DNA from 4 places in the Pseudomonas sp. SCB32 genome. Region 3 is predicted to be linked to each of the others. Evidence: predicted binding sites of a transcription regulator. Region 3 holds the regulator's gene; each other region holds the start of a gene.
What was found. The regulator sigma-54, encoded in region 3, starts transcription at its own class of promoters, with help from an activator protein. The targets are predictions, from matches to a motif close to ANTGGCATNNANNTTGCTNT.

Region 1: GA645_RS10960 (CmpA/NrtA family ABC transporter substrate-binding protein) is a predicted target of sigma-54. The motif match lies at 5,544-5,563, and genes of this name have one in related genera.
Region 2: fliD (flagellar filament capping protein FliD) is a predicted target of sigma-54. The motif match lies at 3,854-3,873, and genes of this name have one in related genera.
Region 4: GA645_RS04980 (pilin) is a predicted target of sigma-54. The motif match lies at 4,688-4,707, and genes of this name have one in related genera.

The regions. Positions count from the first base shown of each region.
Region 1 is NZ_CP045118.1:2,323,936-2,331,359, forward strand. It holds gene GA645_RS10935 (NarK/NasA family nitrate transporter) at 1-1,086, opposite strand, end outside; gene GA645_RS10940 (cytochrome C) at 1,672-2,163, opposite strand; gene GA645_RS10945 (thioesterase family protein) at 2,243-2,671, opposite strand; gene GA645_RS10950 (polysaccharide lyase family 7 protein) at 2,758-3,447, opposite strand; gene GA645_RS10955 (ANTAR domain-containing response regulator) at 3,653-4,231, opposite strand; gene GA645_RS10960 (CmpA/NrtA family ABC transporter substrate-binding protein) at 4,234-5,436, opposite strand; gene acnB (bifunctional aconitate hydratase 2/2-methylisocitrate dehydratase) at 5,808-7,424, opposite strand, start outside.
Region 2 is NZ_CP045118.1:213,428-220,851, forward strand. It holds gene GA645_RS01000 (adenosine deaminase) at 1-122, shown strand, start outside; gene GA645_RS01005 (HAD family hydrolase) at 127-792, opposite strand; gene GA645_RS01010 (SulP family inorganic anion transporter) at 794-2,437, opposite strand; gene GA645_RS01015 (SMR family transporter) at 2,968-3,267, shown strand; gene mdtI (multidrug/spermidine efflux SMR transporter subunit MdtI) at 3,261-3,590, shown strand; gene fliD (flagellar filament capping protein FliD) at 3,898-5,241, shown strand; gene fliS (flagellar export chaperone FliS) at 5,238-5,636, shown strand; gene GA645_RS01035 (hypothetical protein) at 5,620-5,937, shown strand; gene GA645_RS01040 (flagellar hook-length control protein FliK) at 5,953-7,089, shown strand; gene GA645_RS01045 (flagellar basal body-associated FliL family protein) at 7,134-7,424, shown strand, end outside.
Region 3 is NZ_CP045118.1:1,180,576-1,187,999, forward strand. It holds gene pmbA (metalloprotease PmbA) at 1-670, shown strand, start outside; gene GA645_RS05480 (HPr family phosphocarrier protein) at 731-1,003, opposite strand; gene rapZ (RNase adapter RapZ) at 1,036-1,893, opposite strand; gene ptsN (PTS IIA-like nitrogen regulatory protein PtsN) at 1,896-2,360, opposite strand; gene hpf (ribosome hibernation-promoting factor, HPF/YfiA family) at 2,370-2,678, opposite strand; gene GA645_RS05500 (RNA polymerase factor sigma-54) at 2,757-4,259, opposite strand; gene lptB (LPS export ABC transporter ATP-binding protein) at 4,501-5,226, opposite strand; gene lptA (lipopolysaccharide transport periplasmic protein LptA) at 5,226-5,762, opposite strand; gene lptC (LPS export ABC transporter periplasmic protein LptC) at 5,749-6,321, opposite strand; gene GA645_RS05520 (HAD family hydrolase) at 6,330-6,854, opposite strand; gene GA645_RS05525 (KpsF/GutQ family sugar-phosphate isomerase) at 6,855-7,424, opposite strand, start outside.
Region 4 is NZ_CP045118.1:1,047,242-1,054,665, forward strand. It holds gene yacG (DNA gyrase inhibitor YacG) at 1-56, opposite strand, end outside; gene coaE (dephospho-CoA kinase) at 53-661, opposite strand; gene GA645_RS04965 (A24 family peptidase) at 727-1,599, opposite strand; gene GA645_RS04970 (type II secretion system F family protein) at 1,605-2,822, opposite strand; gene pilB (type IV-A pilus assembly ATPase PilB) at 2,826-4,529, opposite strand; gene GA645_RS04980 (pilin) at 4,755-5,270, shown strand; tRNA gene GA645_RS04985 (tRNA-Thr) at 5,313-5,388, shown strand; gene GA645_RS04990 (hypothetical protein) at 5,584-7,424, shown strand, end outside.

The sequences.
Region 1 (7,424 bases), 1.1 Mb from region 3:
CCCGGTAGCCTGCTTGATCGCGCCCAGGCCCGCCGTCAGGCAGAAGCCGCCGATTCCGCCGGCCATCCCGATCAGCCCGGTCATCACGCCGATGGTCTGGCGGAATCGCTGCGGCACCAGTTGGAACACCGCGCCATTGCCCGCACCGAGGCTGAGCATGGCGACCACGAAGAGGCTCAGCGCCGTCAACGCGCTGGGCAGGTGGAAGCCCACGGCGGCGATGCAGATGGAGGCGACGGTGTACATCACCAGCAAGCTGCGGATGCCGCCGATGCGGTCAGCCAGGGCGCCGCCCAGCGGGCGCATCAGGCTACCGGCGAAGACGCAGGCGGCGGTGTAGTAGCCGGCTTTCACCGGGTCCAGGCCGTACTGGTCGTGGAAGTAGCCGGGCAGCGTGCTGGCCAGGCCGAGGAAGCCGCCGAAGGTCACGCTGTAGAAGAACATGAACCACCAGCTGTCGCGGTCGCCCAGGGCCTTCAGGTAGTCGCCCACGGCCTTGGGAGCCGGGCGCTCCGGAGCATTGCGAGCGAGCAGGGCGAACACTGCCAGAGTCGCCAGCAGCGGGATCAGCGCGAAGCCGAAGACGTTCTGCCAGCCGAAGGCGGCGGCGATGGCGGGGGCGAACAGCGCGGTGAGCACGGTGCCGGAGTTGCCAGCGCCGGCGATGCCCATGGCCTTGCCCTGGTGCTGCGGCGGATACCACTGCGAAGCCAGCGGCAACGCTACGGCGAAGGAGGCGCCGGCCATGCCCAGCAGCACGCCGAGGATCATCGCCTGCTCCAGGCTGTGGATACCCAGCCGCCAGGCGCCGAACAGCGCGCAGATGACGATCACCTGGCCGAGGATGCCGGCGGCCTTGGGCGACCAGCGATCGGCCAGCAGGCCCATCAGAAAGCGCAGGATGGCGCCGGATAGGATGGGTGTTGCCACCATCAGCGCGCGCTGCTGGGTGGTCAGTTGCAGGTCGGTGGCGATCTGTACCGCCAGCGGGCCGAGGACGTACCAGACCATGAAGCTCAGGTCGAAATACAGGAAGGCGGCAAACAGGGTCGGCGCGTGGCCGGCTTTCCAGAAACTCGTGTTCATCGAACACCTCATCAGCAACGGTAGAGGAGCCCGGTCGTGTGCCACGTGGCAGCCGCCGGGTTCGAGAAGGTCGTGGGGTCTGATGACGTTTTGACGCAAGCCGCGTTGCCGCGACAAATCACGCCAGGCTAGGCGCGGGATGCAGGAAATGGTCATTCCCTTTTCAAGTCCCGCAACGACGCATGGCGTGATTTGCCGCGCAACCCGAAGGGGCGGGCCGCATTTTGCGCAGTGCTGCGTTACTCGCCGTTCATTTGGAATGACCAAATCACTCTCCTCGCACCTTGCCCTGCGCAAAATGCGGCGCCGTCGCGGTCGCGGCAAAACGTCATCAGACCCTTCTGCCCCTGCGCCGGGGCAAACGAAAAAAGGCGTCGCTCCACCCACCGCGTGTGCGGGTGTGGATGCGACGCCTTTGTCGAAGTCGGGTAACCGCCGTTGATTACCATCACCCTGGCTAGAGCAAGGTGTGGGCCAAGAGTTAAAAGTCTTTATTTAACAAAGTGTTAGATAGGGCGGTGAGGGCTTCGGTGTGCCACAACGGGGCGCTCGCGCTCAGGGCGTGCTCCCCGTTGGGGCGGTGGTTCAGGGGGGAGGCGGGGCGGGGAATACGACTGCCGGACCCTTGGGTGCGCTGCCCGGCGGCAGATAGGCGGGGGCGGCCTGTCCGGCCGGCCCCAACTGGCGGACATAGCGATAGATCCCGCGCAGGTCGTCTTCGCTCATTACTCGCAGCACATGGGACGGCATGGGCGGACGGAAATTCGCCTGCCGTGCGTTGGCCAGCCACTGCTCTTCGCTGTAGGCCTGCATGTACAGGCGCAGGTTGGCGGGGTAGGTGGTGCCCCAGGGGCCGCTCCAGCCCAGCTGGTCACCCGTGAGCCAGGCGCTTTCCGGGACTTTCTCGGGGGCCATGGCGTAGCCGGGGGTGTGGCAGTCGTTGCAGCCGGCGATCTGCACCAGATAGCGGCCGCGTTGCAGGGAGTCGGTGTCCGCCGCCGGGCTCGGCGTGGACAGGGTGAGGATAGGCAGGCACAGACAACCGGACAGCGCGCCCACCCGAAGGAAGGACGGCATTGGAGGTTCTCCTCTGAGGTCGATTTGGTTTACGGCTCCAGAGGTATAGCGCGTTGCCAGTATCCGTGCCCGGCGTGGTTCAGGCGATCCAGTTCACATTGGGGAATGCGTCACGAAACGCCTCGGGAATGGGCGTGACCTTGCCGACCTGGTAGTCGAAGAACACGAATCCGGACTTGGCCATGGCCACCAGGGTGCCGTCCGCTGGACGGGTGATGCGGAAGATGATGTCGCCGCCGTACTTGTTGAAGTCCATGACGCCGACTTCGAACAGTAACTGGTCGCGGGCATGGGCCTCGGCGCGGTAGGTGGTGGCGAGGTCAGTGACGATGATGCCGGTCTCGCGGATGCCGTAGTCGAACAGGAAGCGCGCGCGGGCCTCGGAAATCATCGAGATCATCGAGTCGTTGCCCAGGTGGTTGGCGCCGTTGATGTCGGTGACGCGCACGGTCAGCTTGGTTTCGTAGAGGAAGAGTTCTTCGGGGAATTCCAGTTTCAGGCGGGCCATGGGGCGCTCTCGGATCATAGGGAGTGCGCCATTGTACGGAGCCCGCCGCCGGTTTCGCAGCGCCATTGGCGGGCGGAATGGGGACGTCAGTGCGTCAGGTTGACGTGGTAGAAGGTCACGCGGCCGCCTTCGTCGGTGGTGCCCTTGTTGTCGCTGATGTAGGCGCCGGCCTTGAAGTAGAGCAGCTGCTTGCTCCAGGTCGAGCTCAGGGCCTGACCGTAGTACTGCTTCTCGCCATCGGAGGTTTCGGCGCGCAGGCCCAGTTGGCCCGTGGAGGTCACGCGCAGGCTGTAGGTGACGCGCTCGTTCAGGCGCACATCCTTGAGCAACGGGATGTTCTTGCTGACCGTGTCGGTCGGGTGGTTGCGCACCAGCGCCTCGATGCTGCCGGTCTGGGTGTCGGGGTGATAGTAGTACTGCAGCTTCACCAGCGGCTCGCCGTCGCCGCTGGTGGGCGATTTGCTGTGGATCTGGCCGATGATGATCTTGTTCTGCGAGGGCACGCGGCCGACGCTCACGGTGGCCCGCAGCTCGTTGTCGCCGCCGGTGTAGTACCAGTTGTAGATGCTGCCGTCGCGCTTGGTCTCGCGCAGCTCGGTACGCGGGTAGGTGCTGTCTTCGGTGTGGGAGCCGTTGACCGGCACCCAGAACACGATAGTGTCGCCATCGCGCTTGAAGTAGCTGCTCTGGTAGCCGTTCAGCAGTTGCTGGGTGGTGATTTCGGTGGGGCGGGGGGCGCTGGGGATGGTCAGGTTCCAAGTGGAAAGGTCGATCATGCTGTCTCGCTCACGAAGGGTTCGGATGCGACCGACAGGTACCTAGCCGGCGGGTCGCACTGCGGACTTCCATGGTCAGGCAATGGAAGCGAGGGCGCCGCGCGTTTCGCGCGGCGCGGGGAGGATACGCAGTGCCCGCGCGGGCGGGGGCCAGCAGCCAGGCTGGCGTTCTGACCGCGGGATGCCGCCGCTGGCAGATGGCCTGTCAGTGTCCGAGCATTTCGTGCATTGCAATGATCTGTTCGGCTACCTGCACCAGCTTCTGCTGACGCCCCATGGCCTGGCGGCGCATCAGGGTATAGGCCTCTTCCTCGGCGCAGTCCTTCATTTTCATCAGCAGCCCCTTGGCCAGTTCGATGCGCTTGCGCTCGGCAAGCTGCTGGTCGCGGGCCTGGAGCTGCGCGCGCAGCGCCTGGTCGCTCTCGAAGCGGGCCATGGCGACGTCGAGGATCGGCTGCAGGCGTTGCGCCTGGATGCCTTCGACGATGTAGGCGCTGACCCCGGAACGGATGGCCTGGCGCATCACCTGCGGATCGTGCTCGTCGGTGAACATGACGATCGGACGCGGCTGGTCGCGGGTGACCAGCACCACCTGTTCCAGCACATCGCGGCCGGGGGATTCAGTGTCGATGAGGATCACGTCCGGGCGCAGGGCTTCCACGCGTTGCGCCAGGTCCACGGTGAGACCGGATTCGTCGACCACGTCGAAGCCCGACTCCACCAGTGCCGCCTTGAGGCGCCCGACCTTCTTCGGGGTGTCGTTGATCAGCAGGACGCGGAGCATGCTTAACCTCGCTCCATCAGGGCGTTCAATTCGAAGCGGCGGGCATAGCCGGCCGGGTCGCTGCCGTCCCAGAGGCGACCGTCGATCAGGGTCGAGGCGCGCATCTCGGCGTCCGGCACGCTGACGCCCACAGCACTGGCAGCTTCGCGGTACAGGTCGAGTTGCTGGACTTGGCGGGCGATGCCGAGGTAGTCGACGTCCTCGCGAAGCAGGCCCCAGCGGCGGAACTGGGTCATGAACCACATGCCGTCGGACAACCAGGGGAAATTGGCCTGGCCGCCGTCGAAGAAGTGCAGCGGGTGGGCATCCTGCCAGGCGTGGCCGAGGCCGTCCTGGTAACGGCCGAGCAGGCGCGGCTCGATGCTGGAGAGCGGGGCGTCGACGTAGTCCTGACCGCTGACCAGTTGCGCCGCGCTGCGCAGGTTGTCCTCGCTGGCCTCGATGAAGCGGCTGGCGTCGAGAATGCTCATCACCAGGGCGCGGGCGGCATTGGGGTATTGCTCGACAAAGGCGCGGGTGGCGCCCAGGACCTTTTCCGGGTGGTCCGGCCAGATCTGCTGGCTGGTGGCCAGGGTGAAGCCCATGCCTTCGTCCACCGCCAGCGCGCCCCATGGGCCGCCGGCGCAGAAGCCGTCGATCCGCCCCGCCTTCAGGTGCTCCACCATCTGCGCCGGAGGCACCACCAGCGAGCGCACGTCGCGCAGCGGATGGATGCCGTGGGCGGCCAGCCAGTAGTACAGCCACAGTGCGTGGGTGCCGGTGGGGAAGGTGTGCGCCAGGGTCAGCGGCGCACCGTTCTGGCGCACGTGGTGCTGGAGTGCTTCAGCGCAGGTCACACCGTCGCGCATCAGCGGCGCGGAAAGGTTGATCGACTGGCCGTTCTGGCACAGCCCCATGAGCACGGCCATCTCGGTGGCGGGTGTGCCGCCAAGACCGAGCTGCATGCCATAGATCAGGCCGTAGAGGCCCTGTGCCGCGTCCAGTTCGCCGCTGAGCAGACGGTCGCGCAGGCCGGCCCAGGAACTCTGCCGCTGCAGATTGAGGGTCAGGCCATAGGGTTGGGCGAAGCCCTGCGTGGCAGCGACCACCAGGGATGCGGAGTCGGTGAGGGCCATGAAGCCCAGGTTCAGCGCGGTCTTCTCCGGCGCGTCGGAGCCGGCGACCCAGGCCAGGCTGTCGGGGCGGCCGCGTGTGCTGTCGATCATTTCCACCTCTGAAGGCAAAGGGCGCCGCCTCTCCGGCCGTCGATGGGCGAAGGGGGCGACGTCATCGTCTTTCAGGGCCCGCCGTTGGGCTGCCTGTTTCTGGGCGTACAGCAAGGGGTGTGCCAGGCGCGGTGGAAAAAACAAGCCCCGCCACAAGGGCGGGGCTCAGAGGAAGGGAGCCACCTCTGGAGGGTTCCATCAAGGGCACCTGAGCACCGGAATGGGCAGGGCCTGCTGACACCTTAGACGCGCGGGTCGCAGCCGCAACGGTCAATAAGTATTAGGCCCATCGCGAGGGCGGGCGCCTCCATAACGAGCGCTGCAAAAGAAAAGCCCCGCACGGGGCGGGGCTTTTCATCACGCTAGGAGTCTCAGACCTGAACGGCCGGGATCTTCGCGTTGGCAGCAGCTTCGCGGAACTCGGCGATCTGGTCGAAGCTCAGGTAGCGGTAGATATCGGCAGACATGCTGTCGATGTCCTTCGCGTAGGCCATGTACTCCTCGACGGTCGGCAGTTTGCCGATGATCGAAGCGACAGCGGCCAGCTCGGCGGATGCCAGGAACACGTCGGTGGCGTCGCCCAGACGGTTCGGGAAGTTCCGGGTCGAAGTGGAGACCACGGTCGAACCGGTCTGTACGCGAGCCTGGTTACCCATGCACAGCGAGCAGCCCGGCATTTCCATGCGCGCGCCAGCCTTGCCGTAGATGCCGTAGTAGCCTTCTTCGGTCAGTTGGTGGGCGTCCATCTTGGTCGGCGGAGCCAGCCACAGACGGGTCGGAATGCCACCCTTGACCTTGTCCAGCAGTTTGCCGGCAGCGCGGAAGTGACCGATGTTGGTCATGCAGGAGCCGATGAAGACTTCATCGATCTTGCGGCCTTCGACGCTGGACAGCAGACGGGCGTCGTCCGGGTCGTTCGGAGCGCAGAGTACCGGCTCCTTGACGTCGGCCAGGTCGATCTCGATGACCGCGGCGTACTCGGCGTCCTTGTCGGCTTCCAGCAGTTGCGGGTTGGCCAGCCAGGCTTCCATCGCTTGCGCGCGGCGCTCCAGGGTGCGGGCGTCGCCGTAGCCTTCGCCGATCATCCAGCGCAGCAGGGTGATGTTGGACTTCAGGTACTCGGCGATGGCGTCTTCCGGCAGCTTGATGGTGCAACCGGCAGCCGAACGCTCGGCGGAGGCGTCGGACAGCTCGAAGGCTTGTTCGACGGTCAGGTCGTTCAGACCTTCGATCTCGAGAATGCGGCCGGAGAAGATGTTCTTCTTGCCTTTCTTCTCGACGGTCAGCAGGCCAGCCTGGATCGCGTAGTAGGGGATCGCATGGACCAGGTCACGCAGGGTGATGCCCGGTTGCAGCTTGCCCTTGAAGCGCACCAGAACCGACTCGGGCATGTCCAGCGGCATGACGCCGGTGGCAGCGGCGAAGGCGACCAGGCCGGAACCGGCCGGGAAGCTGATGCCGATCGGGAAGCGGGTGTGCGAGTCGCCGCCGGTGCCGACGGTGTCAGGCAGCAGCATGCGGTTCAGCCAGCTGTGGATGATGCCGTCGCCCGGACGCAGGGAAACACCGCCGCGGGTCATCATGAAGTCCGGCAGGGTGTGGTGGGTCTTGACGTCGATCGGCTTCGGATAAGCAGCGGTGTGGCAGAAGGACTGCATCACCAGGTCGGCGGAGAAGCCCAGGCAAGCCAGGTCTTTCAGCTCGTCGCGGGTCATCGGGCCGGTGGTGTCCTGGGAACCGACGGTGGTCATCTTCGGTTCGCAGTAGGTGCCCGGACGTACGCCCTGGCCTTCGGCCAGACCGCAGGCGCGGCCAACCATCTTCTGGGCGAGAGTGAAGCCCTTGCCGCTGTCGGTCGGTGCTTCCGGCTTCTTGAACAGGTCGGACGCAGCCAGACCCAGCTCGGCGCGGGCCTTCTCGGTCAGGCCACGGCCAACGATCAGCGGGATACGGCCGCCGGCGCGGACTTCGTCCAGCAGAACCGGGGT
Region 2 (7,424 bases), 970 kb from region 3:
CGGCTTACTTCGGCGGCTACGTCACCGAGAACTTCCAGGCCCTGCATGAGCACCTGGGCATGACGAAGGAACAGGCGCAGCGGCTGGCGCAGAACAGCCTGGATGCGCGTCTGGTGAAGTAACGCGTCAGAGCGAGGGCGGCGCCAGCAGGCCCAGGCCGTCCAGCAGGCGGCCCAGTTCGCGCATGTCCTTCGCCCGCGCGAACTCGCCGCCGAGCCCGCTGAAATCCAGTTCGCCGAAGCCGACTACCCGCGCACCGGCCGCCAGACCGGCGCGCAGGCCCGGAAGGCTGTCGTCCACCACCAGGCAGCGTTCGGCCGCCACGCCCAACTGCCGGGCGGCGTGGCGGATCAGTTCGGGGTCGGGTTTCCAGGCGCCGACGTCATAGGCGCTGATCACGCGCCCGCGAAAGTCATCCAGCAACCCCGCGCAGTCCAGGCTGGTCTCGATCTTGTCGCGCGGGCCGTTGGAGGCCACGCACTTTGCCACCCGCAGCCGGCGCACCAGCGCCACCGCACCGGGCATCGGCCGCAACCGGGCGCGCAGCCAGGGCAGGCTGCGCTGACGGTAGTTGGCAAGGAAGTCGGATGGCGCCACCTGTGGATAAAGTCGCCCCAGGTGCTCCACCACGTCCTGGAAGCGTTCGCCCCGGTAGATCGGCAGGATGGCCTCCACCGAGGTGTGCACGCCGCGCTCGCCGAGCAGCCGGACGATCAGTTCGGCGGACAGCTGCTCGCTGTCCACCAGCGTGCCGTCGCAGTCGAAGATCAGCGCGTCGATCCGACCGGCCATGTCAGGCTCCGGCCACCGTGGCCGCCAGCGCGGTGGGGAAATCGGGGTGATAGCCCGCCGCTCTGGGCGCGTCGAGTATCCCGGTCTTGCGCAGCTTGCCCAGCACCCGCGCGTTGGCCTCGCACAGGCGCACTTCGATGCCGCGCCGCTGGAGGTCTTCGATCACTTCCTGCAGCGTCTGCAGGCCGGTGATGTCCATGAAAGGGACGCGGCGCAGGCGGATGATCAGCACCTTGGGATCGGTGTGGGTCTGGGCCAGGGCGCGCTCGAACGTCTCCACCGCGCCGAAGAACAGCGGTCCCTCGATGCTGTACACCAGCACGCCGGGTGGCAGCTCGGCGAGACCCCGGCCGCGCAGCTCCACGTCCAGCTCCGGGCCTTCGTCAGCGTGCACTTCCACCGACGACGCCATGCGCCGCATGAAGTGCAGCATGGCGAGGATCACGCCGATGTTCACCGCGATCACCAGGTCGCTGAACACCGTGAGCAGGAAGGTGATCAGCAGGATCGCCACGTCGGCGCGTGGCGCGCGCCTGACCATGAACAGGAAGTGCCGCGCCTCGCTCATGTTCCAGGCCACTACGAAGAGGATCGCCGCCAGCGCGCAAAGCGGAATGTTCGAGGCCAGCGGGGCGAGGAACAGCAGGATCAGCACCAGGGTCACGGCGTGGGTGACCCCGGCCAATGGGCTGCTGCCGCCGTTGCGGATATTGGTGGCCGTGCGGGCGATGGCGCCAGTGGCGGCGATTCCGCCGAACAGCGGAGTGACCAGGTTGGCGATGCCCTGGCCGATCAGCTCCTGGTTGGAGTCGTGGCGGGTGCCGGCCATGCCGTCGGCGACCACCGCCGAGAGCAGCGATTCGATGGCGCCCAGCATGGCGATGGCGAAAGCCGGGCCGATCAGCTCCAGTACGCGCGGCAGGGTCACCTCCGGCAGGCTGAAGCTTGGCAGGCCCTGGGGAATACCGCCGAAGGCGCTGCCGATGGTGGCGACGCCGTCGAAGTGGAACAGCGACTGGATGGCCGTCACCACTACCATGGCGACCAGTGGGCCGGGCACCCGGTGCAAGGCTTTGATGCGCGGCGTGAAGAGCACCAGAGCCAGGCCCAGCAGCGCCAGAACGGTAGTCGCGAGATGCAGCTGTGGCAGCGCCTGCAAGAGGTGCCAGAGCTTCTGGTGGAAGTGCTCACCGCTGACGGCGGGCAGGCCGAAGAAGTCCTTCCACTGGCCGACCCAGATGATCACCCCGATGCCGGCGGTGAATCCGACAATCACCGGTGCCGGGATGAAACGGATGATGGTGCCGAGCCGGCTCACCCCGAGCAGCACGAGAATGGCGCCAGCCATCAGCGTGGCGATCTGCAGGCCGTCGACACCGTACCTGGCGGTGATCCCGGCAAGGATGACGATGAAGGCGCCGGTGGGACCGGCGATCTGCACCCGGCTGCCGCCCAGCAGCGACACCAGCGCACCGGCCAGGATCGCCGTATAGATGCCCTGTTCCGGCTTCACTCCACTGGCGATGGCAAAGGCCATGGCCAGCGGCAGCGCCACCACCCCGACTATCACCCCGGCCACCAGGTTGCGTGTCCAGTGCTCGCGGCCGAACAGGCCGGCCTTCCAGGCGTCTCGCAGGGCGATCATTGCAGTCTCCGACAGGGTCCTGGCTGTTGATACTAACAGGCCGGCGCGTGGCCGGGCGCTGGCGCAGGTCATGGCCGCGGCGTGCTGTCGCAGGCTGAGTCGGGTGAACAGAATATTGCACGACCCCTGATGGCGCGCGGTGTCCGGCCTACTCTCTGGACGCCTATATATGGGCATTCATACCTGAAATTGACGGCGTCGATTTGCCAGTCGCCCCGAAAATTGGCACAATGTGTTCATTATGTTGAACATCAAGGCTCTACCTCTCCCCACTTCCCGCCTGGTTTCGCGCGAGCGTTACTGGACCGGCGACCTCTAGCCCCTCCCAACGGCAGCTACCTGTTGGTGGCGCCAAGCGCGGCGAACCTCGCCGCCCGAGTCGGCGCCACCGAACCCGAACCGAAACCGCCGCAAGGATGCTCCTCGCGAGATTGCGATTGCGCGCGGCCGCCCGTGGGAGGGCTTGCACCATGCGTTCCTGGATCTATCTGTTTGCCGCCATCGGCTTTGAAGTCGTTGGCACCACTTCGATGAAACTGACCCATGCGCTGTACCCGGTTGCGGGTCTGCTGCTGATGTACCTGATGGTCGGCCTGTCGTACTACTTCCTGTCCCTGGCCATCAAGCATGTGCCGGTGGGTGTGGCCTACGCCCTTTGGGAAGGCATCGGCATCGTGCTGATCTCGCTGGTCAGTGCCGCCTGGCTGGGCGAGGACCTGACCCTGGAGAAGGCTCTGGGCCTGGTCGTGATGATCGCCGGCATCCTGCTGGTGAAGTCCGGCACCCGCAAGAGCGAGCGTGAGACCGGCATGGAGGCCGCAACATGCTGAACCATGACCTGATTCCGATGGCCTGGCTGGGCCTGGCCATCGTCCTGGAAGTGATCGCCAACCTGCTGCTGAAGTACTCCGACGGCTTCCGCAAGCGCATCCTGGGCGTCACCTCGATTCTCTTCGTGCTGGGCGCGTTCACCGCACTGTCCCAGGCGGTGCGTGGCATCGAGTTGTCGGTGGCCTATGCGGTGTGGGGTGGCTTCGGCATCCTCGCCACCGTGGCCATGGGCTGGGCCCTGTTCGGTCAGCGCCTGGCCTGGCGCGGCTGGCTGGGCCTGGTGATGCTGATCGTGGGCATGGGCCTGCTGAAGCTGGCCTGATCCCCTTGCAGTGACCCAAAGGCGGAGCCTCCGAAAGGGGGCTTCGCCTTTTTCATGGCTGTCGTTCTGGCGTCGCGAGGGTCGCGCACTGGTCCAGGTACGCCCCGCTTAAGCAATCCCTCGCCCCGGTCGCCCTATCTCTGCAGCGAAGGCTGCGCGTCCAGGCGGAAACACCGCTTCCCGGTACGTGCGACGAACGTCCGGGCGGAAGCCGAGCTTCTGCATGGATTTCTCGCAAAGCCCCGTGGATAGGGGCTCCGGCCATTGGCATCGATATTGCTCTCGGGCAGCAAAGGGGTGTTTTCAGATGTCCACGATAGATTCCGACTACGTCAAACAGATGGCCCAGCAACTGGCCACCTATGAGGTCCAGAACGGGCTGAGCAAGGCCGATCGCAACAAGGCCTCGTACCAGTCGCAGCTCACGGCGGTGACCTCGCTGGAGTCCGCGCTCAAGACCTTCGCCTCGGCGGTGAAAGGCCTCAACAAGGCCACCGACGCCAGCATGCTGGTCAACAGCGCCACGATGAGCAAGGACGGCTACCTCACCGCGACGGTGGGCAGTACCGCGGTGGCCGGCAAGTACGATTTCTTCGTCGAACAGCTGGCCACCTCGCACCAGCTGTCCTTCTCCGGGCTGCAAGCGGGCGACATCGACACCCAGGGCACCCTGACCCTGAGCCAGAACGGCAAGTCCTTCGACATCGACCTGAGCAAGATCGACAGCGATGGCGACGGCAGCAACTCCCTGGACGAGCTGGCGGCGGCGATCAACAAGGCCACCGACAACACCGGTGTGAAAGCCACCCTGGTGCGCAGCAATGGCCAGGTTTCGCTGGTGCTGGGCGCGGATAAGAGCGGCGCGGCCAATGCCATCGGCCTCTCGCTCAGCGGTACCTCTACCGCCAACAGCGCCTTCGAGAACGCGCTGGCCAATCCGCAGGAACTGTCCAAGGCGCAGGATGCCCGCGTCCGCCTGGGCGGCGAGAGCGGCATGCTGATGACCAACGCCAGCAATAGCTTCGACAACATCATCGATGGTGTGAGCGTGACCTTCACCCAGGCGCAGAAGTCCGGCGAGCAGCCGATCTCCATGACCATCGCCCAGGACAAGAGCGCCACCACCAAGAAGCTGCAGGGCTTCATCGACGCCTACAACGCCCTGGCCAGCCAGATCGACACCCTGACCGCCAGCGGTGACCAGAACGGCAACGCCCGTGGCGCGCTGGCTGGCGACTCCAGCGTGCGCGCCATCGACAACAGCCTCAACCAGCTGCTGCGCACCACCTTCGGCGGCACCAACCTGATCAATCTCGGTGTCAGCGCCGACCGTAACGGCAAGCTGACGCTCGATACCAAACGCTTCGAAAAGGCCGTTGCCAGCGACCCGCAGGGCCTGGACAAGCTGTTCCTCGGCAAGGGCAACCTGCTCGACAGCCTGGACAAGAACATCGCGCTCTACACCAACAGCGCAAACGGCGTGATGAAGTCCCGCAAGGACACGCTGAACAACGGCCTGCGCCGCGTGAACGATGACTACGACACGCTGCAGAAGCAGTACGACAGCTACTACGCGCGTTACCTCAAGCAATACACCTCGATGATGCAGACGATGCAGTCGATGAGTCAGACCAGTGGGATGTTCGGATGAGCGGCTACGCAATGAACGAGAGCTACGACAGCTACCGGATGGTCGACCTGGAGGCCAAGGCCGCCGCCTCGTCGCCCTATGAACTGGTCCTGGTGCTGTTCGATGGCCTGCTCGATGAGCTGGCCCGCGCGCGCGGGCACATCGAGCACAAGCGCTACCAGCAGAAGGGGCGCTCCCTGGAAAAGTGCCTGAACATCCTCAATGGCTTGAGCGGCGCGCTCGACTACGAGAATGGCGGCGAAGTGGTCCAGGGGCTGGCGAGGCTCTACGACTACTGCATCTATCGCCTCTCCGACGTCAGCGTTTCGCTGGACGTTGTCGGCATCGATGAAGTGGTGCGCCTGCTGGGCATCCTGCGCGAAGGCTGGGAGGGCGTGAGTGCCACACGTGGATGATCGCCAGCGCCTGCTCGAGCTGTACGAACAGCTCGGCGCAGCGCTGCAGCGCAAGGACTGGAGCGCCATGGGTCAGATCGACCTGGCGATCCGCGCGCAATTGGTGGCGATGGCGTCGCAGCCGGGCCTGGCGGCCGATGTGCTGCTGGCCAAGAAACGCCTGAAACACCTGCATGAAGACGCGTCGCAGGCCTGCGCGGCGGAGTGCGAGCGCCTGCGCCGCCTGCTGTTGTCGCACCTGGAGTACGCCGAAGGCCGTTCGGCGTACATGCAGGTGGATATGCTCCCGGAGGGGCGATAGACCGTGATCCAGCTGATGACCCAGCCCATCCCCGTCGTCGCCGCTGGTGGCGACCGCCCGGTGGCCGACGCCCGCGCGGCGGGTTCCGCCGTTGCTGCGAACGTCTCCGGCTCCCGCGCGCAGCAGGGACAGGCGAACGCCGAGGCGCGGACGATCACGGTGCAATCCTTCCTCACCCAGTTCGACACCGCGCAGACCGACGACTCGGCGCAGCCGGCGAGCAGCGCGCAACCGGTCCTGCCCGAAGCCGTGACGCCGGAAAGTGCCGATGCCGACGCCTCCACCCCGCCAGCGCAGGAGGCGTCTCCCTCCGGTGCGGAAAACTGGCTGGCCGGGATGCTCAGCCAGGCCGGGTTGATCGTGCAGGCGCGCGACAATCCGCCGGCAGAGACTTCCGCGCGTGTTGCCGGTTTCGCCACTCAGGCCACCCAGGCCGTCGAGTCCCGCGCACAGCCCGCGCCGTCCGCGGTGCCGCCGGAAGACGTCCTGCTGCCGCCCGCCGAACCGCAGGACGATGCCGGCAAACCCACGGCTCCCGCTCCACGTGAGACCACCCAGAGCCAGGCGCAGACGCTGCTGCAGCAGCACCTCGCCGCCGCGTCGGCCACGCCGGACGCCACTGCGCCGCAACTGCCCAGCGCTGCCGTCGATGTGCGGTTGCCGGGCAGCGACGGCAGCGCGCCGGCCAATGCGCAGGCAAGCACGACGCCGCTGTTCGACAAGCTGCTGCACCTCAAGGGCGACGATGCCCACTGGGGCGAGCAGATGGTCACGGCGCTGCGCGACAACGTCGAGCTGCAGCTTGGCCAGCGCGTGCAGAACGCCACGATCCGCCTCGACCCGCCGGAGCTGGGCGCGATGGAAATCCTCGTGCGCCATGAGGCGGGTCAGCTCAACGTGCAGATCTCCGCCTCCCACGGCGAGGTGGTGCGCATGCTCCAGCAGACCAGCGAGCGCCTGCGCCAGGAGCTGGTCGGGCACAACTTCCTGCAGGTCAACGTGCAGGTGTCCGCCGACTCGGGCCAGAACGGCCAGCAGAACCGCCAGCGCTTCGAGCAGGAACAGCTCGCGGTTTCCGCCAATCCGCGCGACGCGCAGGTCGGCGAACGCGCCGCGCCGCGTGGCGACAGCGATGTACTGATCACCGTGTAGGCCGCGCGCGGCCCGCACTCCCACAGGATTTTTCGAGATACCCCATGTCCACGTCGCGCCTCGTTGTACTGATGCTCATCGTGAATATCGCCGTCGTGCTGGGTGGCGTGTTCGTCAATTACAAGATGATCAAGTCCGCCAGCCTCGCCCCGGCGGCCGCCGCTGAAGCCGGCAAGGAGGACGCCAAGCCGGAGGAAGAGAGTGCCGAGTACCTCTTCGTGCCGGTGGAGAAGATCATCGTGAGTTCGCGCGGCGATGACCGCGAGCACTACTTCGTGATCGACCTGGTGCTGCAGGCCACGGCCGACCAGGACCGCAAGAAGCTGGAAAGCGTG
Region 3 (7,424 bases):
GCGTGCCGCCAGTCGACTGGGCGCGCGGCCGGTGGATACCGCCGAGGTTCCGGTGCTGTTCGCGCCAGAGGTGGCGGTAGGTCTGTTCGGCCACTTCCTGTCGGCAATTTCCGGCGGCAGCCTGTACCGCAAGTCGTCGTTCCTCGAAGGCACGCTGGGGCAGCGTCTGTTCCCCGAGTGGCTGACCCTGGATGAGCGTCCGCTGCTGGCTGGCGCGCTGGGCAGTGCATCCTTCGATAACGATGGACTGGCGACCTATGGCAAGCCCTTCGTCGAAGGTGGCGACCTGGTCTCCTACATCCTCGGCACCTATTCCGGCCGCAAGCTGGGCATGCCAAGCACCGCGAACGCCGGTGGCGTGCACAATCTGTTCGTCAGCCATGGCGACGAGGACCAGGCGGCGCTGATCCGACGCATGGGCCGGGGCCTGCTGGTGACCGAGCTGATGGGGCAGGGGGTGAACCTGGTGACGGGCGATTACTCCCGCGGCGCGGGCGGCTACTGGGTCGAGAACGGCGAGATCCAGTTCCCGGTGCAGGAAGTCACCATTGCTGCGAATCTGCGAGATCTGTTCCGCAACATCGTGGCCATTGGCAATGACGTTGAGTACCGCGGCAACCTGCACACCGGCTCTGTGCTGGTGGAGCGCATGACGGTCGCCGGCAACTGATTGCCTTACCCATGAAAAAGCCCGCCATCTGGCGGGCTTTTTTTATTCAGCGGGAATCGCTCACTCGCCTTCGTCGAAGTAGTTGTTGATCAATTCGACCAGCGCGTTCAGTGCATCGTCTTCCTGCTCGCCTTCTGCGGCAATGTGCAGGTTGGTGCCCTTGCCGGCAGCCAGCATCATCACGGCCATGATGCTCTTGCCGTCGACGGTGCTTTCCGGGTTGCGCCCTACGCGAACCTGGCAGGGGTAACGTCCCGCCACGCCGACGAATTTGGCTGCCGCGCGGGCGTGCAGACCAAGCTTGTTGATGATGGTGATTTCGAGGGCGGGCATCGCGAGGGGCTGTCCTTTGTTGTGTGTTGCTACTAGCTCAGGTCGCGGTGGCGAATCTGCACGTTGGTGAGGGTTTCCTTGAGGGCCTTGCCAATGCGCTCGGCCAGGTAGGTCGAGCGGTGCTGGCCGCCGGTACAACCAATGGCGACGGTGACATAGGCCCGGTTGCTCGCGGCGAAGCGCGGCAGCCATTTGTTCAGGTAGCCGAGGATATCCTGGTACATCTCCTCGACATCGGGTTGTGCCGCCAGGTACTCCTGGACATCCGCATCGAGCCCGGTGTGCTCGCGCAGCTCGGGCTTCCAGTACGGATTGGGCAGGCAGCGCACATCGAACACCAGATCGGCGTCCACTGGCATGCCGCGCTTGAAGCCGAAGGATTCGACCAGGAAAGCGGTGCCCAGTTCGGGCTTGTTGAGCAGGCGCAGCTTGAGTACGTCGCGCAGCTGATAGAGGTTCAGGTGCGTGGTGTTGAGCTTGAGGTCGGCCAGGTCGGCGATCGGCGCCAGCAGAACGGCTTCGTCAGCGATGGCTTCGGCCAGCGAGCGACTGTCGCTGGTCAGCGGGTGCCGGCGGCGCGTCTCGGAGAAGCGCTTGAGCAGGGTTTCATCATCGGCGTCGAGGTACAGCACATCGCACTGGATGTGCTTGTCGCGGGCCTCCTGCAGCAGTTCGGGGAAGCGCTGCAACTGGCTGGGCAGGTTGCGGGCGTCGATGGAGACGGCCACCTGCGGGTGCAGCAGCTCGGTGTGCAGCAACGCTCGCTGTGCCAGGTCTGGGAGCAGGCTGGCGGGCAGGTTGTCGATGCAGTAGAAACCGTTGTCCTCGAGCACGTTGAGCGCAGTGCTCTTACCCGAGCCGGACCGTCCGCTGATGATGATCAGGCGCATGATCAGTGGCCGTTCTGGAAGTCCACGACGATCCGGTACAGCTCCTCGCCGTTGGCGGCGTGGCGCAGGCGGTCACGGACGTCGGAACGGTCGAGCATGGAGGCAATCTGCCGGAGCAGCTCCAGGTGCTCTTCGGTGGCGGCCTCGGGCACCAGCAGGACGAAGACGAGATCGACCGGTGCGCCGTCGAGGGCGTCGAAGTCGACCGGGGCGTCCAGGTGCAGGATGGCGCTGATGGGGGACTGGCAGCCGGGAAGGCGGCAGTGCGGAATGGCGATGCCATTGCCGAATCCAGTGGAGCCCAGGCGTTCACGGGCCACCAGATTTTCAAAGATGTCTTGCGCATCGAAACCTGGCAGCTCGCGAGCTACCAGGTTTGCGATTTGTTCAAGGACGCGTTTTTTGCTGCCGCCCGGCACGTTCACCAGGGAACGGCCGGGGGTCAGGATTTGCTCGAGTCGAATCATAGGGAGGGGTTAACGAACACCAACACCCTGCTGGCGTTCGAGGTATTTTTCCTTGTGCTTGATCAGTTGGCGGTCGAGCTTGTCGGTGAGCAGGTCGATGGCCGCGTACATGTCCTCATGTTCGGCACAGGCCACCACTTCGCCACCTGCGATATGCAGGGTGGCTTCGATTTTCTGCTTTAGCTTTTCGACCTCCATGATGACCTGAACATTGGTGATCTTGTCGAAGTGGCGCTCCAGTCGGCCGAGTTTTTCGCCGACATAGTCGCGCAGGGCGTCGGTCACATCCAGTTGATGTCCACTGATGTTGACTTGCATACCGCTTTCTCCTTATTGCCCGTGTGTAAGTGGCAGGTTAGATGGCCTGCCGCCGGAACACTTTGGCGTGGATCAACGTCATACCAGTCGCTTGCGTTCGCTGGAGGGAGCAATCCCCAAGGACTCCCGGTACTTGGCGACGGTGCGACGTGCCACTTGAATGCCCTGTGCCTCCAGTAAACCAGCGATCTTGCTGTCACTCAATGGCTTTTTCGGACTTTCCGCCGCGACCAGTTTCTTGATGATCGCGCGGATCGCGGTGGACGAGCATTCGCCACCCTCGGAGGTGCTGACGTGGCTGGAGAAGAAGTACTTCAGCTCGAAGATGCCACGTGGCGTGTGCATGAATTTCTGCGTGGTGACGCGCGAGATGGTCGACTCGTGCATGCCTACCGCTTCGGCGATGTCATGCAGGACCAACGGCTTCATCGCCTCCTCGCCGTATTCGAGGAAGCCACGCTGATGTTCGACGATCTGGGTCGCCACCTTCATCAGTGTCTCGTTGCGGCTCTGCAGGCTCTTGATGAACCAGCGCGCTTCCTGCAGTTGGTTGCGCATGAAGGTGTTGTCGGCGCTGGAGTCGGCGCGGCGCACCAGGCCCGCATACTGCGAGTTGACGCGCAGGCGCGGCACGGCTTCCTGGTTGAGCTCCACCAGCCAGCGCTCGTTATGTTTCCGAACGATGACATCCGGCACCACGTACTCGGCTTCACCAGACTCGATCTGCGAGCCCGGACGCGGGTGCAGTGACTGGATCAGCTCGATGGTTTCGCGCAGCTCGTCTTCCTTGAGCTTCATGCGGCGCATCAGCTGGCTGTAGTCGCGGCTGCCGAGCAGGTCGAGGTGGTCGGCGACCAGTTTCTGGGCGTCGGCCAGCAGGTAAGTGTTGGCCGGCATCTGGCGCAGCTGCAGCAACAGGCATTCGCGCAGGTTGCGCGCGCCCACGCCGGCGGGCTCCATCTGCTGTACGCGGCGCAGGACAACCTGCACTTCGTCCATCTCCACACCCAATTCGGGGTCGATGGAGGCGAGGATGTCGTCGAGGGATTCTTCGAGGTACCCGTCGTCGTTGATGCCGTCGATGATGCTCAAGGCTATCAGGCGGTCAGTGTCGGACATCGGTGCCAGGTTGAGCTGCCAGAGCAGGTGGCTCTGCAGGCTTTCGCCCGCGGAGGTACGGGCGGTGAAGTCCCACTCGTCGTCGTCGCTGGCGGGCAGGCTGCTGGCGCTGGTCTGGTAGATGTCCTCCCAGGCGGTATCAACTGGAAGTTCGCTGGGAATGCACTCGGCCCACTGGTCTTCATCGAGACTGTCGGCAGTGGGAGTGGTGCTTTCCTGGAAACTGTCCTGGGAGTTGCTGGTGGCGCCGTTGGCGCCCGACTCGGCGCCGTCCGCCATGGGATCGCTGTTGTCGTAATCCTCGCCCTCTTCCTGGCGCTCCAGCATCGGGTTGGACTCCAGGGCTTCCTGGATTTCCTGTTGAAGGTCCAGTGTGGAGAGCTGGAGCAGTCGGATGGCCTGTTGCAGCTGCGGGGTCATCGTCAGCTGCTGGCCCATCTTGAGGACGAGCGATGGTTTCATGGCTGGAACTAGGCACCTTGTTCGCTGGCGCAGCAAGCGCCATATCCACGACTACGGACGCCTAGGCGCCGCGAGGAAGCAAATTATATGCCTGAGTCTGGACGCTTTGCCTAGGGGCTGTCGACCTTTCGTTACAACCTGATTATCGGGCAAGTGCGAGGCAGCGGGACGCGCGGCGCGGAATGAGGGTCCGGACCGTCAGGGAAGGAGGTGGGGCGCCGCCGGGAGGGCGGCTTCCGGGTCAGAGGCGGAACTCGTGACCCAGATAGACTTCCTTCACCAGATCGTTGGCGAGGATGGTCTCGGCGCTACCTTCGGCGATCAGCTGGCCATCGTTGACGATGTAGGCGGTTTCGCAGATATCCAGCGTCTCGCGGACGTTGTGGTCGGTGATCAATACACCGATACCCTTGGCCTTGAGGTGATGGATGATCTGTTTGATGTCGCCCACGGAAATCGGGTCGACGCCAGCGAAGGGTTCATCCAGGAGGATGAACTTCGGGGAGCTGGCCAGTGCGCGGGCGATTTCCACGCGGCGTCGCTCACCACCGGACAGGCTCATGCCGAGGTTGTCGCGGATGTGGTGGATGTGGAACTCCTCGAGCAGGCTTTCCAGGGCTTCCTGGCGGCCGCTGCGATCCAGGTCGCTGCGGGTTTCGAGGATGGCGCTGATGTTGTCGGCCACCGACAGCTTGCGGAAGATCGAGGCCTCCTGTGGCAGGTAGCCGATTCCGGCGCGCGCACGGCCATGCATGGGCAGGTGCGTGACGTCCTGGTTGTCGATGCGTACCACGCCCTGGTCGGCGCGGACCAGGCCGACGATCATGTAGAAGCAGGTGGTCTTGCCCGCTCCGTTGGGGCCGAGCAGGCCGACGATCTGTCCGCTGTCGATGCTCATGCTGACGTCGCGGACCACTTGCCGGCTCTTGTAGCTCTTGGCGAGGTGCTGGGCGGTGAGCGTAGCCATTACTGCGCTTGATCCTGCTTTTTCTTGGGCTGGATGACCATGTCGATACGCGGGCGCGGTGTGGTCACCTGGGCGCCAGTGGCGCGGCCTGCGTTGACGATCTGGCGCTGGGTGTCGTAGACGATCTTCTCGCCTTCGAAGGTATTGCCTTCCTGAATGACTTTCGCCTGGTCGATCAGTACGACGCGGTTCTGCGCGACGAAGTACTGGATCGTCAGACCGTAGGCCTTGGTGACTTCCTTTTCCGGCGATGGCTTCTGCTCGAAATAGGCAGGCTTGCCCACCGAGGTCACGACCTCGATATCGCCGTTCTTGTTCTGCTTGAGTGTGACGGTATTGCCGGTCAGCTTCATGCTGCCCTGGGTTACCACCACGTCGCCGCGATAGACGGCCACACCCTGCTTATCGTCCAGTTCGGCGCTGTCGGCCTGGACGCGGATGGGCTGTTCCCGGTCGGTGGGAAGAGCCCAGGCGGCGTGGCTACCGATGGCGGCAGCGAGGCTGAAGAGAAGGGGGAGGGTTTTAACGAGCCTCATGCTGACCTCTTACGTTGGACAGCAGGAGCATCCGGCTGTCTTTCAGATACGCTTTCATGCCAACTGCAGTGGTCACACCGTTGGGGTCGGTGATTTTCACGGGCTGGTCAGTCTGCGCATAGTCCTTGTCCGGGAACACCGTCATTCGCGTCGTGTTGAGCAGCAGTGAGCGCTGTTGCGCATCGGTGCGCGCTACACGCACGTCGTCGATCAGCTCGACTTGCTTGCCCGCGGGGCCTACTTCGGCGCGAACGCTCTGGACATGCCACGGCTGCGGTTCCTGCTCGCGATAGAAGTACAGGTCCGGCGTGGTGACCATGGTCATGTCGGTTGCTTTCATGTGTTCCAGTTTGTCAGCGGTCATCTCGTAGGCGAGCGTACCGTCGACGCGGTACTGCACGCTGTGGGGGTTGACCGCGTAGAAATCGATGGCGTCATTGGCCTGCGACTTGAGCTGGCGCTCGTTGAAGTCCAGGCGGACGTTCCAGTAATAGCCGAGCGCGATCAGCAGGACGGCAATCAGGGCGAGCAGCAGCTTCTGGCGGAGTGTCTTGGGCATGTTCGGCTCTAGAGGTACGCGCTCTGGGCGGCTTCGAGATTGCCCTGGGCACGCAGGATCAGCTCGCAGAATTCGCGAGCTGCACCTTCGCCGCCGCGTGCCTGGGTGACACCGTCGGCATGTTGGCGGACGAACGGGTCGGCACTGGCCACGGCCATGCCCAGGCCCGCCTTGCGGATGGCTGGCAGATCAGGCAGGTCATCGCCCAGGTAAGCGACTTCCTCATAGCCTAGACCGAGTTCGGCAAGCAGCTCGTCGAGCGCGACCAGCTTGTCTTCACGGCCCTGGAACAGGTGAGTGATGCCCAGGTTCTTCGCCCGGCGCTCGACCACCGGGCTGGAGCGGCCGGTGATGATCGCGGTGCGCACGCCGGAGGCCATGAGCATCTTGATGCCGTGGCCGTCCAGGGTGTTGAAGGTCTTGAACTCGCTGCCGTCGGGCAGGAAATAGAGCTTGCCGTCGGTCAGCACGCCGTCGACGTCGAAAACAGCCAGGCGAACAGCCTTGGCGCGCTGCAGCAGGTCGGCGCTCATTCAGATGACTCCGGCACGGGTCAGATCGTGGATATGCAGGACGCCCACCGGGCGGTCTTCCCCATCGACCACGACGAGCACGCTGATCTTGTGGTCATCCATGATCTTCAGGGCCTCGGCGGCCAGCATGTCGGGGCGTGCGGTCTTGCCGTGGATGGTCATGACCTGGTCGATGCTCACCTGGCGTACATCCAGGCCCTTGTCCAGGGTGCGGCGCAGGTCGCCATCGGTGAAGATGCCGGCCAGTGTGCCTGCTTCATTCAGGACGATGGTCATGCCCAGGCCTTTGCGGGTCATTTCCAGCAGCGCGCCGCTGAGCGAGGTGCCCAGCAGTACCTGGGGCAGCTCCTCGCCGACGTGCATCACGTTCTCGACCTTGAGCAGCAGGCGGCGGCCCAGTGCACCACCCGGGTGCGAGAAGGCGAAATCTTCAGCGGTAAAGCCGCGGGCTTCCAGCAGGGCGATGGCCAGAGCGTCGCCGAGCACCAGCGTCACCGTGGTCGACGAGGTGGGGGCAAGGTTCAGCGGGCAGGCTTCCTGCTCGACGCTGGCATCCAGGTTGACGATCGC
Region 4 (7,424 bases), 130 kb from region 3:
CTCCACTCCACGGGGGCACCGCAGGTGGGGCATTCCACGGTCATAGGTTGGCTCATGGTTGTCCTCCACGCAGGCCGAGATAGAACTGATGCAGGCGCTCGACCTGCTGGTGCAGGTGCGCGAGGTCGCCATCGTTGAGCAGCACGTCGTCCGCGTGCTTGAGTCGGTCTTCGCGCACGGCCTGAGCCTTGAGGATCGCGCGGACCTGTTCTTCGGACACCTTGTCCCGACGCATGGTGCGTTCCAGTTGCAGGTGTTCCGGGGTATCCACCACCAGCAGGCGCTGCGTCATGCGGCGCTGCCCGGACTCCACCAGCAGTGGCGAGACCAGGATGGCGTAGACCGATTCGGCGCGTGCCAGATTGGCGGCGATTTCTTCACCGATCAGCGGGTGCAGCAGTTGCTCCAGCCAGCGGCGCTCTGCTTCCGAGGCGAAAATGCGCTCGCGCAGGGCGGCGCGGTTGAGCTGGCCATCCGGCAGCAGCACGGCATCGCCGAAGCGGTCGACGATCTTGGCCAGGGCGGGGCGGCCGGGTTCGACCACCCAGCGCGCGGCATGATCGGCGTCCACCATGTGTACGCCCAGCGCGGCAAAGTGTTCGGCGGCGGCACTCTTGCCGCTGCCGATTCCGCCGGTCAGGCCCAGAATCCAGGGTTTCATGGCTCTCCTTCTTGCCGGCCCAGCGACCGTCAGAGCGCGCCGAACGAACTCGGCGCGAGGGAAGGCTAGTGGAAACCGGCGAACTGCAGATAGGTCGCGGTTATTTGACCACCCCAGAGCAGCGCAATCCAGCCGGCGATGGCGAGATAGGGGCCGAAGGGGATCGGCGTACTGGTCTGGGCGTTGCGCAGGCGCAAGGTGATGATGCCCAGCACCGCGCCTACCAGCGACGACAGCAGGATGGTCAGCGGCAGCACCTGCCAGCCACCCCAGGCGCCCAGCATGGCCAGTAGCTTGAAGTCGCCGTAGCCCATGCCTTCCTTGCCGGTGAGCAGCTTGAACAGCCAGTACACCGACCACAGGCTCAGGTAGCCGAACACCGCGCCCCAGAGCGCGTCACCCAGGTGGGTGAACAATCCGAAGTAGTTGACGATCAGCCCCAGCCAGAGCAGGGGCAGGACCAGCGCGTCGGGCAGCAACTGGTGATCGACGTCGATCATGCTCATCGCCAGCAGGCCCCAGCCGAGCAGCAGCATGGCGCCGGCTTGCCAGCCGAAACCGTAGTGCCAGGCGATGAAGGCCGAGAGGGCGCCGCACGCCAGCTCGACCAGCGGATAGCGCTTGCTGATCGGAGCCTTGCACGAAGAGCACTTGCCGCCCAGTGCCAGGTAGCTCACGACCGGGATGTTTTCCCAGGCCTTGATCTCATGGCCGCAGTGCGGGCACTGGGAGTTCGGCAGGATCAGGTTATAGGTGGGCAGCGGCTCGCCTTCCGGCAGATCCAGCGCCACGCGTGCCTCGCGCTGCCAGTCGCGTTCCATCATCCGCGGCAGGCGATGGATCACCACGTTGAGGAAGCTGCCGACCAGAAGCCCGAGTGCGAGCGCGCATAAAACAAAGGCCAGCGGGGTGCTGGCCAGGAGGTCGAAGACGGACATGTGGGTTATACGACGTTGCCCAGTTGGAAGATCGGCAGGTACATGGCGATGATCAGGCCGCCGACCAATACGCCGAGCACGGCCATGATCATCGGCTCCATCAGCGTGGTGAGGTTATCGACGGCGTTGTCGACTTCTTCCTCGTAGAAGCTCGCGACCTTGTCGAGCATGGCATCCAGCGAACCGGACTCCTCGCCGATGGCTGCCATCTGAATGGCCATGCTCGGGAATACTCCCGTAGTGCGCATGGAGAAGTTCAATTGGGTACCGGAGGAGACATCCTGCTTGATCTTGTTGACCGCATTGCGGAAGACCACGTTGCCGGTCGCGCCGGATACCGAGTCCAGGGCTTCCACCAGCGGAACACCCGCGGCGAACGTCGTGGATAGCGTTCGGGCGTAACGGGCTACGGCGGACTTGTAGATGATGTCGCCAACGACCGGCACCTTCAAAACAGAGCGATCGACCGAATCCCGGAACTTCTCCGAGCGTCGATGGGCTTCACGCAGGGTGAAGGCGATGGCGAACAGGACGATGAGGACGATGAACCACCATTGCTGCAGCACTTCCGAGGCGGAAATGACCATGCGGGTAAATGCAGGTAGTTCCGCGCCGAAGTTGGCAAACACCGCCTGGAACTGCGGCACCACTTTGATCAGCAGAATGGCCGAAACGATAATGGCCACCAGCACGACCGCGATGGGGTAGGTCATGGCTTTCTTGATCTTGCCCTTGAGCGACTCGGTCTTTTCCTTGTAGGTCGCTACGCGGTCAAGCAAGGTTTCCAGGGCGCCCGACTGTTCGCCCGCATCGACCAGGTTGCAGTACAGGTCGTCGAAGTACAGCGGCTTCTTGCGCAGGGAGTTTGCCAGGCTGTTACCGGCGGCAACTTCCTGTTTGATCTCATCCACCAGCTTGCGCATGTTCGGATTATCAAAGCCCTCGCCAATGATGTCGAAAGACTGCAGCAAGGGGACACCCGAGCCCATCATGGTCGCCATCTGCCGCGTGAACAGGGCGATATCGATCGGCTTGATCCGCTTGCCCCTACCCAGCAGCGAGATGCCTTTCTTGCGGACCTTGGTGGGGTTGATGCCCTGCTTGCGCAGTTGGGCCTTGACCAACGCGGTGTTGGTCCCCGAGAGCTCCCCTTTGATCTTCCCGCCCTTTCGGTCAGTGCCTTCCCAGGTGAAGATACTGGTCCGTAATGTTTTTTCCGCCATGGATTAATCCTTGGTCACGCGGTTGATTTCCTCGAGGCTGGTAATGCCCTGCATAGCCTTCAGCAGGCCCGAGGTGCGCAGATCGTTGAAGCCTTCTTTGCGGGCTTGTTCGGCGATCTGAATGGAATTGCCTTCTTCCATGATAATCCGCTGTAGCGCCGGCGTGATTTTAACCACTTCATAAATACCTACACGCCCCTTGTAACCGTTCTTGCAGTTTTCGCAGCCAACGGGCGCGTAGAGCTTGAACGTACCGATCCGGTCTTCCGGGAAACCCTCGTGGCGAAGCGTTTCATGTGGGACGTCATGCTCTTTCCGGCAGCTGGGGCAAAGCTTGCGTGCCAGACGCTGGGCAATGATCAGGTTGGTGGAGGTGGCGAGGTTGAAGGAGGCAACCCCCATGTTCAGCAGGCGGGTCAGGGTTTCCGCGGCGCTGTTGGTGTGCAGGGTGGACATCACCATGTGCCCGGTCTGGGCCGCCTTGATGGCGATTTCCGCCGTTTCCAGGTCGCGGATCTCGCCCACCATGATCACGTCCGGGTCCTGACGCAGGAAGGCGCGCAGGGCCTGGGCAAAGTCCAGGCCTTGCTTCGGGTTGACGTTGACCTGGTTGATGCCTTCCAGGTTGATCTCCACCGGGTCTTCCGCGGTGGAGATGTTGATGTCAGGGGTGTTGAGGATGTTCAGGCCGGTATACAGCGATACCGTCTTGCCCGAGCCGGTGGGGCCGGTCACCAGGATCATGCCTTGCGGCTGCTTCAGTGCATTGAGATAGAGCTGTTTCTGCGCCTCCTCGTAGCCGAGGGCGTCGATCCCCATCTGCGCGCTGGCCGAGTCGAGGATACGCATCACGATCTTTTCCCCCCACAGCGTGGGCAGGGTATTGACGCGGAAGTCGATGGACTTGGTCTTGGATACGCGCATCTTGATGCGGCCGTCCTGCGGCTTGCGACGCTCGGAAATATCCAGGCCCGCCATTACCTTGAGGCGCGCGGAGATGCGGCTGACCAGTTGGACCGGCGGCTTGGCCACTTCCTGAAGCATGCCGTCGGTACGGAAGCGGACGCGGTAGATCTTCTCGTAGGGTTCGAAGTGCAGGTCTGACGAGCCGCCCCTGATGGCATCCAGCAGCATCTTGTTGACGAAGCGGACAACGGGGGCGTCATCGGCGTCGCCACCGATGGGATCATCCTTGCGTTCGGTGTTGCCGTTCTCGACGTCCAGGCCCTCCAGATCGACATCGGCCAGGTCGTCCAGCCCGCCGGTGGCGCTTTCGAAGAGCTTCTCGATGGCATCGCCGAGTTTGTCGTCCTCGACCAGGATGGCCTCGGTGGTCAGGCCGGTGCTGAACTGGACGTCGGTAATCGCCTGGTGGTTGGTCGGGTCCGAGAGGCCGACGAAGAGCTTGTTGCCGCGCCGCCAAAGGGGAAGGACGCGGTGCTGGCGAACCAGTTTCTCGCTGACCAGGTCCTTGGGAAAGCTCTCCCGGTCCAGGCTGCTCAGGTCGCAGAAGGCGACGCCAAATTGATCGGCCGCCAGCTCCGTCAGGGGCCGGCTTTTCACCAGTTTGTTCTGTACGAGGTAAGTCACCAGCGACAGCTTGTTGCGCTGGGCCTGTTGCTGCGCCTGCTGGGCGCTCTTCTCGTCGAGCAGTTGAGATTGCACCAGTTGCCGGGCAAGGCCGGACAGGACGACTTGATCGTTCATGGAGAATGGCCGGAGGAATAATTGAAAGCCTTATAACGCAGTTGTGTGGAGGTGCCAAATAAGGCCTGCACCACTGTCGAAATTTGTCACTTCCTGCGTAATTTCGCTTCCTGTTGTCTGAAGTTGCTTATTAAAGCTTGAGTTTTGGCTGTAAGCGACCTGGCATGGATGCTGCTTACTCAGGAATTAGGTCCAAGGACCGCATCCCAAACCTGGAGAGAAATTATGAAAGCTCAAAAAGGCTTTACCCTGATCGAATTGATGATCGTGGTAGCGATCATCGGTATCCTGGCCGCCATCGCCCTGCCGGCTTATCAGAACTACACCGCGAAGGCTCGTTTCTCTGAAGTGATCCTGGCGGCCTCGGCTTGCCGTACCACTGTTACCGAAGCCGTTCAAACCATGAACGTCACCACCACCGGCACCCTGAACCAATGGGGCTGTGAGCAGAACGTTGCTGGTGCTGCAAACGCTGCGCCGACCAAATATGTCCTCAGTGTGACCACTGACCAAAGCGGTATGGTAACCGTAATGACCACTTCTGGTGCCTTCGGCAACACCGCTCTGGATGGCAAGTCGATTACCCTGACTCCGTACTCCGACCTGGCTCTGACTAAGCCCATCGATGTCTCGGCTGCCAACAAAGACCAGGGCAAAGTCATCGCAGGCTGGAAGTGCGCTCCGCTGGCGGCTGACGCTGCTGCACTGGCTCCGTACCTGCCGGGCTCCTGCAAAGGCTAACGTTTGAGGTTGCAGGGGCGAGGTGATAGTCTTCGCCCCGCCGCCGGTGTAGCTCAGTCGGTAGAGCAGCTCATTCGTAATGAGAAGGTCGGGGGTTCGATTCCTCTTACCGGCACCAGAAAAATAAAGGCCCGCAGCGATGCGGGCCTTTTTCTTTTTTGGAGCGGGCTAACACGGGGCTAACGTCAGCGCAGGAATTCGCAGGGCTTAATAGCCAGGCTCCCATGACAGACCATCACAACGGTCCGTTGTGTTGACCCTAGCCCCATCCTCTTGTACTAAGACAGCTCGTTGAACGACCCCACGTCTGGTGATGATGCGCCCCGTCTGGTATCTGCCTCTGAGTGAGGAGCTTGGCAAAGCTTTAGTCAGCGGAGTGTCGCTAGACTCGGAACAACCATGCCGCTACGAAATGGCGGCGATTCTCTACCTGCTCCAGGTCCCGAAGCTGACGGAACGACCGCAGTCTCCGTTGGAGATGGAGCGCATTTTTGCCAGGCTGTTAGCGCACCCATCTGATCTTTTAGCCTCAGTGCTAGCCGAGTCCTACAACCGAGATGCTTTCGCCGCTGGTCTGTTGGCTGCATCCTCCTTAGGCATCGGCCTTATCGATCAGAAAGCGGTGACGCTGCGCCAGTACGTCCATGGTGATGGATCGTGGAATTTCGACTTCGCCAGGACCTATGCTCGAGCCTCTAGCACCGTCAATCGTGACCACCTTCGGTCTGATGGGCAGACTGTCCGATTGAGTGATCCGCAATACCGATTAGTCGAAACTATCCGCGCGAACCCTGGAGATTCCATCGAGACTCAGGCGTATGCCGGGGCGGGAAAGACGTTCGTTCTGAGGGAAGTAGTCAGCATCCTTCACGACAGACGATGCCTGTTTCTGGCTGACGTTGAGAGCAAGCTTTGGCCGGTCAAAAAACAATTCTCTCACCAGATCCATGCACTGACCTTTGCCAAGCTCTCAAGCCTCATCCTGGCTCGTGGCAATCCGCGGCTGGAGGAGAAGATCAGGCTGGCCGCCAACCGCCGCTTCTCGGACGAAAGCGTGGCGGAGCGGCTGAATATTTCTTCCGTGGGCAATTTAAGTGGTCCGCAGATCGTTCGCGCGCTGTGTCCGGCGATCAATAAGTTCTGTCTGTCGAATGACACGGAAATTTCCGCCCAGCATCTGCCAAACGCGCTGCAGGCGTCACTCTCCTTGGCACAGCAGCAAGTGCTGGTGGCGCTTGCCAAGCAGCTCTGGTCGGTAATGATTGATCTCGATCGCCAGGACTTGGCCATCCGTGTAACCGGTTGGCACCGGCTGAAGCAGATTGCCCTAATGGGCCTCAATATCCCGGATTCGTATCAGGTGGTGGTGATCGACGAGGGGCATGACTTGATCAGTCCGCTCGTTGAAATACTCGATCGCTCGCCGCAGGTAGTTATTACCTTGGGGGATCAGTTCCAGAACCTTCAAGGCCGCTATGTTTCCCATGCGGCCAAGATCCGACACCGCGAGATGACGCTATCGCTTCGTGCCGGTCCACAGCTCGTTAACTACCTGAATCCTCTAATTGACGCTTTCCCAGGGGCGCGGGTCGAACCTTTTATCGGTAATGCCGAGAAGGAAACGGTGATTGCTGAGTACCGGGCAGAGCAGTTTCCGCCGGAGCCTTCAGCCATTCTTGTGGCAGATGAATGGGGTGTATTTGACTGGCTAATCCGGAATCGGTACCAGGGCAAGGGCGCAGCGGTGGCCTACAGCGTGGATCTGGGGACTTTTCTGGAGGATTGCCTCGGTCTCTATAGCGGGCTGGCGATGCCGCAGCATTTCAAGCTGGCAGGGTTCCGATCTTGGAGTGAGCTGCGCACCAGAATGGCATGGAACCATGCCTTCTTGCGGGTCGAGGACTGGTTGGAGAAGGTCGGCACCAAGTTTGGGGTATCAGGCCTATACAACGGCGCTGAGCTCGACGAGCTCGGTCGAGGCACGCCGAGTCGGCACCTGATAGTCACGGTTGCCTCCTCGAAGAACTTTGAGCTTCCCAGGGTGGCGATATCCGAGGACATTTATTACTTCGATAACTTGCGGAGCAAACAAGAGATGTCGCAAAAATTGGCGTTGCTCTACACCGCGATTACTCGTTGCTCCGGAAAAATCTT